DNA from 4 places in the Nesterenkonia sp. AN1 genome. Region 1 is predicted to be linked to each of the others. Evidence: riboswitches for the same ligand, from Rfam matches in the RefSeq annotation. Region 1 holds a riboswitch; each other region holds the start of a gene.

Evidence for each region. A riboswitch is a leader RNA that binds a small molecule or an ion and turns the genes downstream of it on or off. The one in region 1 is predicted to bind S-adenosylmethionine.
Region 2: linked by a shared signal. The riboswitch ahead of BG28_RS02610 (LLM class flavin-dependent oxidoreductase) and the one ahead of BG28_RS04740 (flavin reductase family protein) in region 1 are both predicted to bind S-adenosylmethionine.
Region 3: linked by a shared signal. The riboswitch ahead of BG28_RS03655 (O-acetylhomoserine aminocarboxypropyltransferase/cysteine synthase family protein) and the one ahead of BG28_RS04740 (flavin reductase family protein) in region 1 are both predicted to bind S-adenosylmethionine.
Region 4: linked by a shared signal. The riboswitch ahead of BG28_RS12680 (nitrite/sulfite reductase) and the one ahead of BG28_RS04740 (flavin reductase family protein) in region 1 are both predicted to bind S-adenosylmethionine.

The regions. Positions count from the first base shown of each region.
Region 1 covers NZ_JEMO01000006.1:183,214-186,241, forward strand. Annotated here, with positions in the region: gene BG28_RS04730 (LLM class flavin-dependent oxidoreductase) at 1-13, opposite strand, end outside; gene BG28_RS15785 (hypothetical protein) at 25-663, opposite strand; gene BG28_RS15790 (acyl-CoA dehydrogenase family protein) at 633-1,301, opposite strand; SAM riboswitch class I at 1,307-1,393, opposite strand; SAM riboswitch class I at 1,570-1,656, shown strand; gene BG28_RS04740 (flavin reductase family protein) at 1,665-2,195, shown strand; gene acs (acetate--CoA ligase) at 2,211-3,028, shown strand, end outside.
Region 2 covers NZ_JEMO01000004.1:59,315-62,342, reverse strand. Annotated here, with positions in the region: gene BG28_RS02615 (DUF805 domain-containing protein) at 25-558, opposite strand; SAM riboswitch class IV at 787-903, shown strand; gene BG28_RS02610 (LLM class flavin-dependent oxidoreductase) at 970-2,358, shown strand; gene BG28_RS02605 (ABC transporter substrate-binding protein) at 2,425-3,028, shown strand, end outside.
Region 3 covers NZ_JEMO01000005.1:77,271-80,298, reverse strand. Annotated here, with positions in the region: gene BG28_RS03670 (linear amide C-N hydrolase) at 1-397, shown strand, start outside; gene BG28_RS15600 (hypothetical protein) at 345-701, opposite strand; SAM riboswitch class IV at 1,153-1,286, shown strand; gene BG28_RS03655 (O-acetylhomoserine aminocarboxypropyltransferase/cysteine synthase family protein) at 1,418-2,854, shown strand; gene BG28_RS03650 (homoserine O-acetyltransferase) at 2,870-3,028, shown strand, end outside.
Region 4 covers NZ_JEMO01000024.1:37,514-40,541, reverse strand. Annotated here, with positions in the region: gene BG28_RS12690 (sirohydrochlorin chelatase) at 1-8, shown strand, start outside; gene BG28_RS12685 (sulfurtransferase) at 5-841, shown strand; SAM riboswitch class I at 916-1,012, shown strand; gene BG28_RS12680 (nitrite/sulfite reductase) at 1,017-2,789, shown strand; gene BG28_RS12675 (phosphoadenylyl-sulfate reductase) at 2,786-3,028, shown strand, end outside.

The DNA.
Region 1 (3,028 bases):
TCGGGAAGGTCATTCGTTGGTCTCCTAGGACGTCGGGTCGGTGGTCTGGATCAGGTTCTGCACATCGGCGGCGGCGGACTCCCCCGCGGCATCGGGTTCGCCGACGCTCCACAGCCGCACCGGCTCGGTGCCGTTGACCCGGTGGTCTCCGGCGATCCGAGCCTTATAGACCCAGGGGTTGTGGCTGGTGACGGTGCGGGCGTTGCGCCAGTGCCGGTCCAGGCTTCGGGACTGGCTCACCCCGGAGGCGCCGAGGACATCGAAGATCCGGGTGACCGCCTCCAGCACGGGGCGGTGCAGCGCCACCTGGGCGCGTCCGGTGGCCAGCTCCACCGCATTGGCAGCCTCGATCTGGGCATCGCTGGCACTGCCTCGCTCGGCGAAGGCCGCATCCAGGCTCGCCGCGGTGGCGAGGACCTGCGCACGCGCCAGCGCCGCCACCGCATCCACCTCACCGACGGCCTGCAGCAGCTGCGGGTCGGTGCGCGGGGTGCGAGTGTTGGCGTGGGAGAAGGTCCGCGAGCGCTCATGCAGCAGCGCGGCCGCGTCACGGGCCGCGGCCTCGGCGACACCGGCAAGCACGATCAGCAGAAAGTGCTGGTACAGCGCGGTCTGATACGGGAAGCGGTCACTCAGCCCGCGCAGCTCGGCCTCCTCCACCACGCGTCGGTCAGCCGGGCGGTGCCTGATCCGGTGGTGCGCTGACCGAAGCCGTCCCAGTCGTCGTCGATCTCCACGCCTGGCTGGTCCCGGCGCACGAGTACCGCAAGCTCATTGCCGGCGGCATCCCGGGCGGTGACGTCGAGCCAGTCCGCGAAGATCGCACCCGTGGTGTAGTACTTCACCCCGTTGACCACGTGCCCGTGGGCGGTCTCGCTGACCACGGTGCCGGACTGGTGGAAGCCACCCTTCCCCGGCTCGGTCCAGGCGTTGCCGACCAGCTCTCCCGCCACCAGCCGCGCGAGCCAGCGCTGCACGACGGGCCCGGCCTCGGGCGCAGAACCTGGTGCGGCACCTGAGCGCCACAGCAGATCCTCCTGGACCGCGAAGTGGCCGCGCAGCACCTGCGGGATGTTGCTGTCCTGGGCTGCGAGCTCCACAAGGACCTCGGTGGTCTGAACCCAGTCCAGTCCGTGGCCCCCGGCCGACTCGGGCACCCGAAGCCGTCCGATGCCGCAGGAGACGAGCTCCCTGACCTCACTGCGGGCGAGTTCCCGGCTGCGCTCTCGGTCGAGCGCGGAGAGCCCCACGCGCTCGATGGCGTCGCGAAGAATCTGGGGCACAGGCAGTTGAATGTTCATTCTTTCCTCCATCGATTCTGGCGGTAGCACCCGGCATTCCCGGGTTGCTGCGACGTCTGCGGGCCAGATCCCTCGGTCGCTCTGGATGGTGATGACGCTAAATATAGAGTGCGCAAGGACTGATTCGTCAAGTTCACATGACGCCGCACGTCTGAACTCTGCCGCTGCTGCACACTGCCGGGCTGCGTCTGGCGGCGGAATGTCATGTGGCGTCTCACAGTGCGAGCGATTCTTGCTGGTCGGCGGGACCACGCGTAGCGTGGACCTGTAACCATCCCGAGCGGCTGAGAGATCTGGCTCAGAGACGCCGCAGCAACCCGGATACGCCGGGTGCTAACGCCAGGACCGATGGAGTTGATTCGCATGTCTGTCCCTGCACGCACCCTCGAGAACCCCACCGCAGCATCTCGCGTGGACTCCTTTGCGCTGCGCCATGCCCTGGCGCAGTTCCCGCAGGGGATCGTCGCGGTCGGCGCGGAGATCGACGGGACCCCCGAGGCGATCATCGCGTCCACCTTCACAGTGGGCGTCTCGCTGGAACCGCCCCTGGTCACCCTGGCGGTGCAGCACAATTCCTCCACCTGGCCGAAGCTCGAGCGCAGCGGCGGGGAACTGGGAATCTCGGTGCTCGGCCGCGATCAGAACGGGCTGTGCCGGCAGATCGCCTCGAAGGACCGCGCCAACCGCTTCACCGGGGTGGACTACCAGCTCCAGGGCTCGGCGCTGCTGCTCGAGGGCGTGCCGATGTGGCTGCGCACCCGGATCTATGACCAGGTCCGCGCCGGGGACCACGACATCATCGTGCTCGAGATCCTGGACCTGGGCTTCACCGAGGGTGCCGCCGGGCTGGTCTTCCACCAGCACGAGTTCAAGACCCTGGCCCCGTTGAGCTGACCCGAAGGACCCTTCTTGACCACCCACCCTCGCTCCACCGTGCCCGCAGACGCGAGCGTCCCGGAAGATCCGGCGCATCCCGCCGCCGTGCACACCTGGGCGGATCCGCAGGATGAGGACCAACGTCTGGCCTTCTGGTCCGACGCGGCGAACCTGCTGGACTGGTCCACCCCCTGGGAGACCACCCATTCCTGGACCCCGCCGAGCTCGGTGACCCGACGCGGCCCGAAGATCGGCTGGTACGAGGGCGGAACGCTCAACGCCGCGGTGAACTGCGTGGACCGCCATGTCGCCGCCGGACGCGGGGAGAAGATCGCGCTGCACTTCGAGGGCGAGCCGGGAGACCGCGCGGACGTCAGCTACGCCGAGCTGGGCCGGCGGGTCAACCAGGCGGCGAATGCGCTGAGCGCCATGGGGGTCACCCGTGGGGATCGCGTGGTGATCTATCTGCCGGTGCTGGTCGAGACCATCGTGGTCACCCTGGCCTGCGCCCGGATCGGCGCGGTGCACTCGCTGGTCTTCGGCGGCTTCTCCGCGGAGGCGCTGAAGTTCCGGGTCGAGGACACCGGTGCGAAGCTGCTGGTCACCACCGATGGTCAATACCGCCGCGGCAAGGCGGTGCCGGTGAAGGCCAATGCCGATGCCGCCGTCGCCGGGGCCACGGCCGAGCACGGCGGCAACCTCGAGCACGTCCTGGTGATCCGGCGCACCGGTTCGGTCGTGGAATGGACCCCGGGACGGGACCTCTGGTGGCATGACGTGGTGGAGACCGCCTCTGCCGAGCACATCCCGGAGTTCTTCGACGCCGAGAACGAGCTGTTCATCATGTACAC
Region 2 (3,028 bases), on a different contig from region 1:
GGTCTCACTGACGAGGCGGAGAGCCTAAGGGAGGGTGCGTCCTGCATTCTGGGCCTCGGGTGCTGGTTCCGTCGGGTACTCCCAAGCTCGGATGTGCTTCTCAGGCCGAGTCGGCAGGATCATCAGGATTATAAGGACGATTGGGCCGACGAAGGGGATCAGCACCAGGAAGTACGTGGGTCCTGGGAGTCCCGCGTCATGCAACCTGCGCCAGCTCAGTGCAAGCATCGGAATAAACGTCAGGAGGCCCCAGATGAACGCGCCGAGCGCGCTCGCCAGGACCAGGCCTTCGACGTTTCCGGTGCCCTCCGTCAGGTCGAAGCGTCCGAGGGTGGGGTCGTAGGTGCGCAGGTAGGGGATCGAGATCACGCCGGTGACGACGTTCGTGAAGAGCTGCACCCACCAGTATTCGCTGCGCGAGGCGTACCCCTTGAAGTGCGTGTACTTGCCGAAGAAGCGCCGCACGGCTTGGCCCAGCGTGGCGCCGTAGAGCGGCTCATCTAATGGGGGAACGGAGGTGGGGGTGGTCTGGGATGGATCGGTGCTGTAGCTGCTCACGGTTACTCACTCCGGTGTCGACGCTCAGGTATGTTCAACCCTACGGTGCATCGCGCTGGTCTGGGAAGACCCGTGGAATGCGGGTGAGCTCGATGTTTGAGTGTCAGTCAGGGATTTGACCGGGTGCGACTCCGGTCGCAGGGAGCCCATCCTCAACGTGTCGATATATGTCAGTAAATATGATCAAGTCTTGCACTTGGAATGAGTGCGTTCTACGCTGAACCAAGGAATCACGAGTTCCGGACGAAAGCCCTGGCTGTCCGGACAGCAACCCTCTCACCGTAGTGGGGTGCTCCAGGTGATGATTCGGCCCGGTGTCACAACCGTCCCGGGCAAGTACGGTGCCTGCGCATCCGCCCCGAGCACGGGACGCTGCGCGGTGCCACGGTCCGAAAGAGACGTGGAAACCTCATGCCTGACAGCAACTCCGCCCCCACTCCGCTGCACTTCAACGCCTTCGTGATGAACACGAACAGCCACATCCATCACGGCCAGTGGCGGCGCGAGGATGCCCACCAGACGGAGTTCACCGATGTGGACACCTGGGTCAATCTGGCCAAGATCCTGGAGGCGGCAAAGTTCGACGCCATGTTCTTCGCCGACGTCTCCGGCCACTACGGGGACTCAGATGCCGACTACTCGGTCTACCTCAACGAGGGCCTGCAGATCCCGTCCAATGATCCAACCGTGCTGCTCGGCGCGCTCGCCGTGGTGACGGAGAACATCGGCCTGGCCACAACCTCCAACGTCTTCCAGTCCCACCCGTTCCAGTTCGCCCGGCAGATCTCCACACTGGACCACATCTCCAAGGGTCGGATCGCCTGGAACATCGTCACCGGGATGCAGGACAACGGCTCACGCAACTACGGCATGCCGCGATTGACCGAGCACTCCGAGCGCTACCGCTGGGCCGACGAATACGTCGATGTGACCTACAAGCTCTGGGAAGGCTCCTGGGACGAGGGTGCAGTGATCAACGACCGCGCGGGATCCCGGTACTCAGACCCGGCCAAGGTGCACAAGATCTACCACCAGGGCGAGCGCTACTCGGTGGAAGGCCCACATCTGCCCTCACCCTCACCCCAGCGCACCCCGGTCCTGTTCCAGGCCGGCTCCTCCGTCTCTGGTCGCGACTTCGCGTCACGCAACGCCGAAGCCGTCTTCTTGGGGGCGCCGAACCCAGAAGTCGCCAAGGCGCAGATCGAAGACACCCGTGCCCGGGCCGTGGAAGCCGGACGCGCCCCAGAGGACATCAAGTTCTTCCAGGGGCTGAGCTTCATCATCGGTGACACCGAAGAAGAGGCGCAGCGAAAGCTCAAGGAAGCCGAAGAGTTCGTCTCGCTGGACGGCTACCTCGCGCATGCTGCCCTGGTGGATCCCGACGGACGCGTCTACCCGCCCGAGACGCCTCTGAAGGACGTGCAGACCAACACCCGGCGCGGATTCACCGAATGGGCTTCCAAGACGATCACCGATCGTGAACCGCTGGTGGCGGATATCGCCTGGCGTTCCAACCGCAGCAACCGGATCGTCGGCACGCCTGAGCAGATCGCTGACCAGCTGGAGGCGTGGCAGGCCGCCGGCATCGACGGGGTCAACGTCGTCAATTGGGTGATCCCCGGATCCTTCCAGGAGTTCGCCGAGAAGGTGCTGCCGGTGCTGCGCGATCGCGGACTGGCTCAGCGCGAATACACTCCGGGCACGCTGCGGCAGAAGCTCTTCGGCCGTGATCGGCTGCCCGCGACCCACCCCGGCGCCCGCTACCGCGGAGCCTTCGCGCAGGTCCCAGCGACTGTCTGATCTGTGACGTCCCGGGCCACTCGCGCCCACGTCCTCTCTGCTTGAACCACTCCGAGAAGGAGCACCATGACCACCCCGCCCCACCTGAACGCACCCAAAAAGAGACAGAGATTCAGGACCCCGCTCAGCGCTGCGGCGATCCTCAGCGCCACCGTACTCACCGCCTGCAGTGGCACCTCCGGCCTGGTCAGCGCCGAACAGGTTGCCGACCGGCAGCCCGCTGACGGCCCTCAGTCCGGCGGCATCATCGAATATGGACACCTCCAAGAGCCGAAGTGCGTCTACGGCGGGTGGATCCAGGAGAACTTCACTGCGCGCCAGATCCTGGACTCGCTCGTCTCACAGGACGCCGATGGCAAGATCGTTCCCTGGCTCGCCACCGACTGGGAGGTCTCGGAGGATCAGCTGGTCTGGACCCTGACCCTGCGCGATGACGTGTCCTTCACCGACGGCACGCCGGTGGACGCTGAGGCCGTGGCGTATAACTTCGACCACTGGCTCGACGGCGGCAACGGCACCGCGGCCGCGCACCTGGGCGGGTTCTACGAGGACTCCAGCGCAGTGGATGAGCACACCGTGGAGGTCCACCTCTCCGCGCCGTTCTCACCGTTCCTCTCGACGCTTTCCCAGTCCTACTTCGGGATCCAGTCGCCCACCGCGCTGGAGACCC
Region 3 (3,028 bases), on a different contig from region 1:
GATGCTGCCGGGCACCAACCGCGCCGCAGACCGCTATGTCCGGGCCAGCTTCTACGTCAACGCGGTGCCCCAGGTCGAGGACCGCACCATCGCGACCGCGGCGGTGTTCGGAGTCATCCGCAACGCCTCGGTCCCCTATGGGATCTCCACCCCGGGGCAGCCGAACATCTCCTCGACCCAGTGGCGCACCGTGGCGGACCACAAGGACCGCCGGTACTACTTCGACTCCGCGCTGCGGCCCAGCGTCATCTGGGTCTCGCTGGACCGGCTCGCGCTCGGCGAAGGCTCCGGGGTCCGCCGTCTGGTGCTCAGCGAGGGGCCGCCCGAGGGTCACGTGGGAGAGGTCAGCGATCTGTTCGAACCGGCCGAGCCGTTCGCGTTCCTCGGTCCTGAGTGACCCGTGCCAGCGTGGGATCCTCCGTCGGTGCGGTTCCCTCGGTCTGACCTCGAGCCGAGGGCCGCGCGTGGGTCCGGACCAGCAGAATGGTCAGAACCGAGCCGATGAACGGTGCCAGGACCATCAGGAACGCGAAGGCGATCTTGGGCGCGAGGTCAAGGCTCTGGTTCCGGACCAGCTCCACCGCGGCCCAGAGGAGAGCCGTGGCGTAGGCGATCGGTATGCCCCACCACGCAATGTCGATCCAGGAGGAGTCGATCACTGGATTAAGCGCAATCACTGCGGGAGATGTCGCAGAAGGCATGAGATGGATATCCAATATTTTGGTTCTCTATTTCGAAAGAAACGCTACATTCTCTCGGGCCGGGAAGCCAGTGACCGTCGGCTTCACGGAGCTGGGGCAGACGGGGTGACCGTCCACTGTGGGGCCTCGGCATCACACGCATCGGGCGCGAGGTCTGCGTCGCACTCCTCCGGGACCGGGTAGCTGATCGACTGCGCAGTGCTTGCCCCGACGAAGACCTCGTCCCCATCGGCGTAGTCCTCCCCGTGGAAGGAGATCCCGGATCCGGTGGGGGATTCCGCAAGGATCTCGGTCGGGAAGAGCGCATGGGGGAGAGTCCAGAGATGGAGCGCCTCGACCCGGCAGCAGCGCCACGGATCCTCGCCCGTCGGGCGCCGAACATGACGAACTGCGAACCCGCCGGACCCACCGCACTTGCACCGGAGCATTCCGCGATGCAGACTTATCCCTAGGTCAAGAGTGCCAGCGCAAAACCCCGGTTTGCTGGCCGGCAACCCTCCAGTTCGCGGTGGGGTGCCCCGGGTGACGACCTGGTTGCGGCAGTCCCGGAGAAGATCCAAGGACTGACCGTGGCAAGCGCGGGCCACACACCAGTGCGGGCCCTTCACCCCAGTCCTCAGGACAGGGCCGTACAGGATTCGGCGCCGGCAACACGCTCACCGGCAGCGACGTTCAGATCCGGTCCAGATCCTGGGCCGCATTGAATGGAGAATCCCTTGAGCCACGAGAACACCTGGCAGTTCGAGACCCAGCAGATCCACGCCGGCGTCGCCCCCGACCCGGTCACCGGAGCACGGGCACTGCCGATCCAACAGACCACCTCCTTCGTCTTCCCGGACACCGCCGCGGCCGCGCGCCGCTTCGGCCTCGAGGAGATCGCCCCGATCTACTCCCGCATCGGGAATCCCACCGTCCAGGCGGTGGAGGACAAGATCGCCGCCCTCGAAGGCGGAGTCGGGGCGCTCGCCGTCGGCTCCGGACAGGCCGCCACCTCGCTGGCACTGCTGAACATCGCCCACGCCGGCAGCCACATCGTCGCATCGCCCACGCTCTACGGCGGCACACAGAACCTCTTCAAGCACACCCTGCCGAAGTTCGGCATCGAGGTCTCCTTCGTGGAGGACCCCGATGACCTCGAGTCCTGGCGCGCCGCCACCCGGGAGAACACGGTGGCCTTCTTCGGCGAAGCCGTGGCGAACCCGCGCGGCGACGTGCTCGACATCGAAGGCGTCGCCTCGGTGGCGCACGAGTTCGGCGCGCCGCTGATCATCGACTCCACCCTGACCACGCCCTACCTGATCCGGCCCTTCGACTTCGGCGCCGACGTCGTGGTGCACTCGGCCACCAAGTTCCTCGGTGGGCACGGCACCGCCATCGCCGGGGTGATCGTGGACTCCGGACGCTTCGACTACTTCGCCCACCCCGAGCACTTCCCCGGCTTCTCCACACCGGATGAGAGCTATCACGGGCTGGTCTTCGGCCGCGATCTCGGATCCGAGGGGATCTTCGGAGTCAATCTCTCCTTCATCCTCAAGGCCCGGGTCCAGCTGCTGCGCGACTTCGGACCGGCGCTGTCCCCGCACAACGCCTTCGAGATCAACCTCGGGCTCGAGACCCTCTCGCTGCGGATCGAGCGCCACGTGGAGAACGCCCAGAAGGTGGCCGAATACCTGGAGGCCCACGACGACGTCCGGCGGGTCTACTACTCCGGGCTGCCCTCCAGCCCCTGCTTCGAACGCGCCAAGAAGTACCTGCCGCGCGGGTCCGGGGCGGTGCTGGCCTTCGAGCTCGCCGGGGGAACAGCCGAGGACGACGCCGCCCAGGCGCGTGCCGGCCAGGCCTTCGTGGACGCGCTTGAGCTGCACTCGCTGGTGGCCAACGTCGGGGACGTCCGTTCCCTGGTGATCCACCCCGCCTCGACCACGCACAGCCAGCTCAGCGCCGCCGAGCAGCGCGCCGCCGGGGTCAAGCCCGGACTGGTCCGGCTCTCCGTGGGCCTGGAACACATCGACGACATCATCGCCGACCTGGCCCAGGGCTTCGAGAAGGCCGCCCAGGCCGCAGCATCTGCGGCATCGGAGCATGCTACAGACACCGCCTCCGAGGCCGGCGCGAACAATGTGACGAAGCAAGAAACCGCAGCGGCGGTCTGAGGCTAGGGTGATCAGGTGCTGAACGACTTTGGGAACCGACCTGCCGGAGCGCTGAAGACCGCTGAGGTCGGCGCGTACACCTTTGAGGCCGGCGGGCGGCTGCCTGACGTCACCCTTGCCTACGAGACCTGGGGCACGCTGAACGAGGACGGCAGCAATGCCATCCTGGTCGCA
Region 4 (3,028 bases), on a different contig from region 1:
CGTCATGACCGGCGTGCCCACCTTGCCCGAGGTCAGCATCACCGTGGAGGAGCTCCGCGCCCTCCAGCGCACCGGTGCGCCGCTGACGCTGCTCGATGTCCGATGGCGGCAAGACCGCCCGGAGGGCCTTCCCGAATACCTGGCTGGGCACATCCCGGGTGCGGTGTTCGTCGACCTGGAATACGAGCTCAGCACCCCGGACCGGCCCGCAGGGGATGGCGCGCATCCGCTGCCCGACCCTGCCGCGTTCCAGGAGTCGGTGCGCCGCTGGGGCATTGGTCCGGAGGACACCGTGGTGGTCTATGACGACCTGAAGAACTTCTCCTCGGCGCGCGCCTGGTGGCTGCTGCGCCATGCGGGCCTTGCCGATGTGCGGGTGCTCGACGGCTCGCTGCGCGCCTGGGTCCAGGCCGGGCATGCCCTCGCTGAGGGCTTCGAGCTGCCTGAGGCCACGGAGGCGGAGATCAGGTTCGGGGCGATGAAGACCGCGGACCTGGGTGAGATCGCGGCCCTCGGATCCGAGGCGCAGCTGATCGACGCCCGATCCGCCCAGCGCTACGCCGGTGACGGGCGCATCCCGGGGGCGCTGAACGCGCCGGTCGCCGGGAACGTCGACGACCATGGACGGCTGCTCCCGGCTGCCCAGCTGCAGCAGTGCTACCTGGAGCTCGGGGTGAAGCCCGGGGTCCCCGTCTACTGCTACTGCGCCTCCGGAGTCCACTCCGCGTACGCGGTGCTCGCGCTCAGCGCTGCGGGCTTCGACCCGGTGCTCTTCCCCGGAGGATTCGGCCAGTGGGTCCACGGGGGAGACCGCACAGTTCACCCCACTCTTCGTCCATGAACTTTAATGACACATATATTTGATAAGTTCAGGTTTGTATTTTAGTGTGGAGTATCGCACCGCACGAGGGCGACCAACCATCCAGAGCGGCTGAGAGACCTGGCTCGACGACGCCGCAGCAACCCGGAACCGCATGCACATGCCGGGTGCTCACGCCGGGAACGATGGAGGCATTTTGTCGACCGATACAGCTACCACGACCGCCGCCAGCAGGCGGCCCGACCGTTCATCCCCACGGCCTAACGGCCAGTGGAAGATCGACGGCAAGGACCCGCTGAACCACAACGAGGAGCTCAAGCAGGCCGACGACGGCCTGAACGTCCGCGAGCGGATCGAACAGGTCTACTCCAAGGAGGGCTTCGACTCGATCCACTCCGATGACCTGCGCGGCCGCTTCCGCTGGTGGGGCCTCTACACCCAGCGACGCCCCGGAGTCCCCGCCGGTGCGCACAACTCGCTGCCCCCGGAGGAGGTCGACGACAAGTACTTCATGCTCCGGGTCCGGATCGACGGCGGCGCACTGACCACCGAGCAGCTGCGCGTGGTCGGTCAGATCGCCGTGGACTTCGCCCGCAACACTGCGGACCTGACCGACCGGCAGAACATCCAGCTGCACTGGGTGCAGGTCGAGGACGTCCCGGAGATCTGGCGCCGCCTCGAGTCCGTGGACCTGGGCACCACGGAGGCCTGCGGAGACGTTCCGCGGGTGATTCTGGGCTCTCCCGTGGCTGGGATCTGCGCAGAAGAGATCATCGACCCCTCTCCGGTGATCGCCGAGATCGCCCGCCGCTACATCGGGGACTCCACGCTCTCGAACCTCCCACGCAAGTACAAGACCGCGATCACCGGACACCCCAGCCAGGACGTGGTCCACGAGATCAACGACTTCGGCCTGGTCGGCGTCGTCCACCCCGAACACGGCCCGGGCTACGACGTCTGGGTCGGCGGGGGACTCTCCACCAACCCCCGGCTCGCCGAACGCCTCGGGGTCTTCACCACCGAGGACGAGGCGCCGGATGTGTGGCACGCGGTGACCCAGGTCTTCCGCGACTACGGCTACCGACGGCTGCGGCAGAAGGCCAGACTGAAGTTCCTGCTCAATGACTGGGGCCCGGAGAAGTTCCGGCAGGTCGTCGAGGACGAATACCTGGGCCACCGGCTCCGGGACGGGCTGCCTGCTCCCGCGCCGAGCCGCCCAGGGGACCACGTAGGCGTCCACCGGCAGAAGGACGGGCGCTACTACATCGGCGCCGCTCCCGTCGTCGGCCGGGTCAACGGGGAGCTGCTGGTGAAGCTGGCCGAGCTGCTGGAGGCCAACGGGTCTCACCGGCTGCGCACCACCCCGCACCAGAAGCTCGTGGTGCTCGACGTGCCCGAGCAGAACCTGGCCACGGTCAAGGCCGGGCTGAGCGACCTGGGTCTCGACCCCGATCCCACCGTCTTCCGCCGATCCACGATGGCCTGCACTGGCATCGAGTTCTGCAAGCTGGCGATCGTGGAGACCAAGACCACCGCCCAGAAGACGATCTCCGCACTGGAGATCCGGCTCGCGGACGTGGCCGATCAGCTTCCCGAGCGGCTCACCCTGCACATCAACGGCTGCCCGAACTCCTGCGCCCGCATTCAGACCGCCGACATCGGGCTTAAGGGACAGCTGCTGCCCGACCCCGACGGCGAGAAGACGCCCGGCTTCCAGGTCCACCTGGGCGGAGGGCTGGCCTCCTCCGATCGGGAGGATCCAGGGCTCGGTCGGACGGTCCGCGGCCTGAAGGTCACCGTGGAGGGGCTGGTCGACTACACCGAGGCGCTGATCCGTCGCTACCTGCGCACCCGGGACAGCTCCAGCGAGTCCTTCGCAGCCTGGGCCCACCGGGTGGAGGAGGGTCAGCTGCAGCTGGAGGAACCAGAGCCGCAGCTGCAGGAACCCGCGAAGGGGGCGGTCTCATGACGGACCCGACCCCGAGCACCAGCCGCTCCACCAGCAGCGTCAGCTCGACCAGAACCGCCAGTTCCAGCACCGACCTCACCACCAGCGCCGACGCGTCCCGAGAACTCGCCGCATCCGGGGCTGAGGCGCTGGGCGTGGAGTCCCGCGCTGAGGACGTCATCGCCTGGGTGGCCGAGAACTTCTCCGCCCGTGAGGTCGCGGTGGCCTGCTCCATGCAGGACTCGGTCCTGCCGGCCCTG